2 regions of the Pseudoduganella sp. jia 12 genome follow, and region 1 is predicted to be linked to the other one. Evidence: riboswitches for the same ligand, from Rfam matches in the RefSeq annotation. Region 1 holds a riboswitch; the other holds the start of a gene.
The links. A riboswitch is a leader RNA that binds a small molecule or an ion and turns the genes downstream of it on or off. The one in region 1 is predicted to bind thiamine pyrophosphate.
Positions count from the first base shown of each region.

Region 1 (3,405 bases):
AGCGTGGCGATCGTGGCCAGCGCATTGCTGCCGTTGCCGAACAGGCTGGCCGCGCAAGCGCCCAGCACCACGGCCGGCAGCGCGCCGGCCAGCACCAGGCGTGTCTGCAGCGACGGGCGCATGGCGGCAATCAGGCGATGCAGCGGACCATCGGCCACCACCTTGCCGCGACTGATACGCAGGCCCTGTGCCTTGCCATCCTTGAATGCGGCATAAGCCTTCGCTGCCTCGGCAACCATCTCGCGGCTCGGCCGGGTGCGCACGGACATGTAGCCGACCGGTTTGCCGTTCTCGATCACCGGCGTGACGTTCGCCATCACCCAGTAGAAGTCGCCGTTCTTGCAACGGTTCTTGACCATGCCCGTCCAGGGAAAGCCGCGGCGGATCGCGTTCCACAGGTCGGCGAACGCTTCGGCCGGCATGTCCGGATGGCGCAGGATATTCTGCGGCGCGCCGATCAGCTCTTCCTCGGTGAATCCCGAAATGTCGATGAAGTACGGATTCGCGTAGGTGATGTTGCCTTGCAAGTCCGTCGTGGAAACGATGGTCTTGCCTTCTTCGAGGAGGATTTCTTGGCCGGTAACGGGCAGGTTTATCCGCATGTTCGCTCGCTTTCTTGTCGGTTCTGGTCAGGATGCCGGGCATCGGCATGCGTCGCGCTGGCTGGGAGACGGGTTGGCGATGCCGCTGCTGCGGCATCGAAAACGGCTGGGACAGGGCCGTCGGAAGTCGGATGCAAGCTTATCAGAGAGACGTGGCGAAGAACAGTGATTTGTATCCTGTGAGCAACAATTGGCGGGTAGCTGCTAGCTGCTTGGTCCGGGGCAGGTCACGCTCCACGGCAGCAGTTCGTTGCGGGTGCGCCGCACCGAGACGCGGGCTTCGCCGGCGATATCGTTCTGGAACACCATCACGGGCAAGCCATCCTTGCCACGGTCGAGGCCAGTGAGCCGGTAGCCGCGCGAGCGCGACGGCGCGCACGACGTGTTTCCCGCCATCAGCAGGCGCGCGCTGCCGAGGATGGCCGGATGGTTCTGGAGCAGCATCAGGATATCCATCTCGGCCAGCGGCTGGAACAGGCGTACCGGCGCATCGGGCTGGGCGCCGCACTGGGGCTGGTGATGGATCCACACGAGTGTTTGCGGCGGACCGGCTTCGCTCCAGCGCGCCTCCGTGCGGGCACGCGGATCGTATTCGTACACCGCGCGCGGCTGGCGGCACAGCGGCAGTACCGCGCGCTGCGCCGGGCCGTCGACGGTGGCGGTGACGCGGCGCTTGCCGCGTTTTCCGCGCTTCCCGGGTTTGTCGCCATCGCGCGTCACGGTGAACTGCGGCCGCAGCAGCCCGCGGCTCTCCTGCTGCCGGCTGTTGTACCAGTCGAAGAACGACGCCTGCTCCTCCGGCGTGGCCGTCCTCGATTCCGGCGCCGCCGCCATCGCACCCGCCTGCATTGCCGCCGCCAGCACGGCGGCTACCCATTTGTGCATCGTTATCCTTTCGTCGAGATACCGATTATAGGCGTTAGTGCTTGCAGTAAATGCACGGTTCATGCCTATAATGGCACCGCTGCTTTCAACGAAGGCGGCAAACGCTAGGGGTCCTGCGCGCGGCTACAGCCGTCTGCGGGTGAGAAATACCCTCCGAACCTGATCTGGATAATGCCAGCGAAGGGAAGCACAAGGATCGTCGCACCCATGCCGCACGGCTGTGCACGTCCAGGTCTCCTTTGCTGGCTCCTGCCCAAAGGAGCCATAACATGAACGCCCATCAAAAGTTCTTGGCCAGTACGGCCGAAGTCGACAGCGCCGCCATCGCGCCGCTGCCCAATTCCCGCAAGATCTACGTGACCGGCAGCCGGCCGGACATCCGCGTGCCGATGCGCGAAATCACCCAGGCGGATACGTCCGCCTCGTTCGGCCACGAAGTCAATCCGCCGGTGACGGTGTACGACACCTCCGGCCCGTACACGGATCCGGCGGTGCCGATCGACATCCGTGCCGGCCTGGCCTCGGTGCGCGCCGCCTGGATCGCCGAGCGCGGCGATACCGAGGAGCTGGCTGGCCCGACGTCCGATTACGGCAAGGCACGCCTGGCCGATGCGTCGCTCGATGCGCTGCGCTTCGACCTGCACCGCACGCCGCGCTGCGCGAAAGCCGGCGCCTGCGTGACGCAGATGCATTACGCACGGCGCGGCATCGTCACGCCCGAGATGGAATACGTGGCGATCCGCGAAAACATGCGCCGGCGCGAGTACATCGATGCCATGCGTGCCGCGGGCCCGCTGGGCACGAGGATGGCGGACCTGCTGGGCCGCCAGCACCGCGGCGAGTCGTTCGGCGCCGCCATCCCGCAGGAAATCACGGCCGAATTCGTGCGCGAGGAAATCGCCCGCGGCCGCGCGATCATCCCCGCCAACATCAACCACCCGGAACTGGAGCCGATGATCATCGGCCGCAATTTCCTCGTGAAGGTCAATGCCAATATCGGCAACTCCGCCGTCACATCGTCGATCGGCGAGGAAGTGGAGAAGATGACGTGGGCGATCCGCTGGGGTGGCGACACGGTGATGGACCTGTCCACCGGCAAGCATATCCATGAAACGCGCGAATGGATCGTGCGTAACAGCCCGGTGCCGATCGGCACCGTACCGATCTACCAGGCGCTGGAAAAGGTCAACGGCAAGGCCGAGGACCTGACATGGGAGATCTTCCGCGACACGCTGATCGAGCAGGCGGAGCAGGGCGTCGACTACTTCACGATCCACGCCGGCGTGCTGCTGCGCTACGTGCCGCTGACGGCGAACCGGCTCACCGGCATCGTGTCGCGCGGCGGCTCGATCATGGCCAAGTGGTGCCTGGCGCACCACAAGGAAAACTTCCTGTACACCCATTTCGAAGACATCTGCCAGATCATGAAGGCGTACGACGTGTCGTTCAGCCTGGGCGATGGCCTGCGCCCCGGCTCGATCTACGACGCCAACGATGATGCCCAGCTGGGCGAACTGAGGACGCTGGGCGAACTCACGCAAGTCGCCTGGAAGCACGACGTGCAGGTGATGATCGAAGGCCCCGGCCACGTGCCGATGCAGCTGATCAAGGAGAACATGGACCTGCAGCTGGAGCAATGCGGCGAGGCGCCGTTCTACACGCTTGGCCCGTTGACCACCGATATCGCGCCGGGCTACGACCATATCACCTCCGGCATCGGCGCCGCGCAGATCGGCTGGTACGGCACCGCGATGCTGTGCTACGTGACGCCGAAGGAACACCTGGGCCTGCCGAACAAGGACGACGTCAAGGAAGGCATGATCACCTACAAGATCGCCGCCCACGCCGCCGACTTGGCCAAGGGCCACCCGGGCGCGCAGATCCGCGACAACGCCCTGTCGAAGGCGCGCTTTGAATT
Region 1 is NZ_JBUXKP010000005.1:97,052-100,456, forward strand. It holds gene ACY65G_RS12580 (methyl-accepting chemotaxis protein) at 1-602, opposite strand, end outside; gene ACY65G_RS12585 (hypothetical protein) at 807-1,487, opposite strand; TPP riboswitch at 1,584-1,690, shown strand; gene thiC (phosphomethylpyrimidine synthase ThiC) at 1,757-3,405, shown strand, end outside.

Region 2 (3,405 bases), on a different contig from region 1:
CCGCGCGGTGGCGCTGGCCATGGCCTTCGGCCCGGCCGCCGGCCTGGAAGTGGCCGACACGCTCGTGGACGAAACCGCGCTGCGCAACTACCACCTGCTGCCCAGCGTGCGCGGCGATTTCCTTTTCAAGCTGGGCCGGCTGCAGGAAGCGCGCGCCGAATTCCTGCGCGCGGCGGAGCTCACGCAGAACGAACGCGAACGCACGCTGCTGCTGTCGCGCGCGGCCGCCTGCCAGTCGCTGCCAGCCGGGAGGGACCAGGCAAACTAGGGAACTTCGCGAGCGCCCTCGCCGCGCGTGCGCAGGTAGCGCGGCAGGCTGTCGGCCAGTTGCAGCCAGCGCAGGTGGCTCTGCATGTAGGTATGGTCGCCGGGCGGCACGGGTTCGGGATCGTCCAGGCTGGCCGTGGTGACATCGAGTTCGCCGGGACAGGCATCGTCCTCGAACGTCAGCTGCGTGCCGCAGGCCGCGCAGAAGCCGCGGCGCACGCCGGGGCTGGAATGGTACCAGGCCGGGCTGCCGGAAGAAAAATGCAGGCCGGCCCGCGGCACCGAGAACCATGCCACGCACGGCGCCCCGCTGGCGCGGCGGCACATCGTGCAATGGCACAGCGTGCTGTTGAACACGTTGGCCGTGACCAGGTAGCGCACGGCACCGCAAAAACAGCCCCCCTGGTGCATGATTCCTCCGCCTGCTATTCCAGCAGCTTGGTCAGCAGCAGCTCGGTCGACCCATAACCGAACAGCGAATCGCTTTCCAGGCCCGCCGTTTCATACGGCACCGACACTTCGCGTTCGGGCTTGGCCGGATCGTCCGCATAGGTGGCCTGCCAGGCGCGCTTGAGCGCATCGGAGCGCCGGATGAACACGGGTACCGGCCAGTCGTTGCGGTCGAAATGGTCGGCCTCGCCAAGCACCGGCCAGCGGCCATTGGCCAGCGCCATGTCGCCCGTGCGGATCGCCTTGACGGCATCGCCCGCCTTCAGCGCCAGCACATCGGCGAGCGTGGGCATCACGGCGCGTTTCGGCCCGAACAGGTAGGCCAGCATGATCTTCCCCTGCGGGGACATGCGGGCAACGAGCCCGGCTGCGTAGCCGCCGTTGATCAGGGGGACGGCAAACCAGCTTCCTTCGTGGTACGGCTGCTTCATTCGATTCTCATTATGTGGACTGCCTTACATGTTCTCATCGTAGCGGTATTGGGCGGCGATCGGACCGGCCTTGAACAGCGCGTCGCGCAGCTCCTTGTCCAGCTTGGGATCGCGCCGCCGCGCCCATTCGAGCAGCATCGCGACATGCCGGCGCGTGCTGTCGCGCTGGCTCGCCAGCACCAGCTTCAACTCCGGGTCGGTGCAAGCTGCGCAGCGCTGGTTATACATGTCCAGCGCGCCGATCCGGTCGACCAGCGAGGTCAGCGCGCGGTGCATGTCGAGCACCTGGGCATCCAGGCTCTCGCGGTTTTCAACGACATGTTCCTGCGTCATGGCGGTCTCCTGTGCATGGAACGTTGAGGACGATTCAAGTGCAATATTGTCGTTCGGAGTCCATGTTTCCACAAGTATAACAATAGGGGCGAACGAATGGCGCACGACATTGTATGCAACTATGATAAGCTCTCGGCTTCGCTAGGGGTCCTGGGCGGGTTGCTGAATTGATTCACGCGACCTGCGCCGGGTGAGAGATACCCTTCGTACCTGATCTGGATAATGCCAGCGAAGGAAAGCGCAATGCGGTGTTCGTCACAAGGCAGTCTTCGTCCCCTTCCAAACGTCCCCTGGTGTGCTCCTCGCTGGTTCCCGAGAACTAGAAGAGAATGAGAAGAGCACATCGATGAACAAAACCACTTTTTCCGCCGCCGCGCTGGCCATCGCGCAGGCTTTCCCCGCTTTCGCCCAGCAGGCGGATGAACCCGCGATGACCGAAGTCGTCGTCACCGCCGTGCGCGGCAGCGCGGAAACCGCTTCCGTCGCCGGCTTCTCGGAGCGGCCGCTGCTGCTTACGCCCGCCTCCGTCAGCGTGATCTCGCGCGAGCAGATGCAGGCGCTGAACATCCGTTCCACCACCGATGCGGCGCGCTACGACGCGAGCATCAGCGACGCCTACAACGCCGTGGGGTACGCCGAACAGTTCTCGATCCGCGGTTTCAAGCTGGACAATGCGAACAGCTATCGCAAGGATGGCCTGGCGATTTCCGCCGATACGCAGATTCCGCTGGAAAACAAGGAAAGCATCGAGGTGCAGAAAGGCCTGGCGGGCATCACCGCCGGTGTCGCCGCGCCGGGTGGCGTGGTCAACTTCGTCACCAAGCGCCCTACCAATACCACGCTGCGCTCCGTGCTGTTCGAAGTGAGCGAGCGCGGCACGCTGCTGGGCACCGTGGACCTGGGCGGCCGCTTCGACGACCGCCGCTTCGGCTACCGCATCAACGTGGCCGGCGAGCGGCTGCGCTCTTACGTGGACGGCGCGGACGGGCGCCGCAGCTTCGTGTCCGGCGCGTTCGACTGGCAGATCTCTCCCCGCGCGCTGCTGCAGGTCGATGCCGACTACCAGAAGAAATCGCAGGTATCGGCACCCGGCTTCCAGCTGATCGACGGCGTGTCGCTGCCGGTCGTGGATGCCGCAACGCTGCTCAACGACCAGCCATGGAGCTACCCGGTCGCCACGGAAAGCATGAACTTCGGCGCCCGCTTCCAGTACCAGCTGGCACAGGACTGGAAGCTCGAAGTGAAGGCGAACCGCCACGTGTTCAAGCGCGATGACTACACCGCGTTCCCATATGGCTGCTCGGCCGAGTTGCTGTGGCCCGGCTTCTGCGGCAACGGCGACTACGACGTGTACGACTATCGCAGCCTCGATGAACAGAAGAAGCCGCTTACCGCGCAGGCGATGCTGCAGGGCCGCTTCGCCACCGGCACCATGACCCACGACCTGTCGACCGGCTTCGCCTTCTACGGCAACAAGGAAAGCTGGGGCGACGACGTCTATGAGCTGGCTGGCACCAGCAATATCTACCGCCCGGTGGCCGTGCCCCCGAGGAGCGAACTGGAAACCGGTCCCGCATCGGTGCGCCGCAAGGACAACGAACGCGCCCTGTTCGTGCAGGACATCGTGGGCATCACGAGCGAGCTGACCCTGCATGCGGGCGCGCGCTACGTGAAACTGAAGCGCGATGAACTGGGCGTGGTGCCGAGCAGCGCCAATTTCTGGCTGCCGAACGTGGCGCTGGTCTACAGCCCGCGCAGCAACGTGGCGTTATACGCCACCTACGCGCGCGGCCTCCAGCACGGCGGCGTCGCGCCGCTCGGCACGGAAAACGAAGATCGCGCCCTCTCTCCGTCGAAGTCGAAGCAGGTGGAAATCGGCGCCAAGGCCGAGTTGAACGGCATCAGCTATACGGCCGCCCTGTTC
Region 2 is NZ_JBUXKP010000001.1:537,390-540,794, forward strand. It holds gene ACY65G_RS02205 (RNA polymerase sigma factor) at 1-268, shown strand, start outside; gene ACY65G_RS02210 (GFA family protein) at 265-678, opposite strand; gene ACY65G_RS02215 (Imm26 family immunity protein) at 693-1,148, opposite strand; gene ACY65G_RS02220 (ferritin family protein) at 1,173-1,481, opposite strand; TPP riboswitch at 1,615-1,735, shown strand; gene ACY65G_RS02225 (TonB-dependent receptor) at 1,828-3,405, shown strand, end outside.
Region 2: linked by a shared signal. The riboswitch ahead of ACY65G_RS02225 (TonB-dependent receptor) and the one ahead of thiC (phosphomethylpyrimidine synthase ThiC) in region 1 are both predicted to bind thiamine pyrophosphate.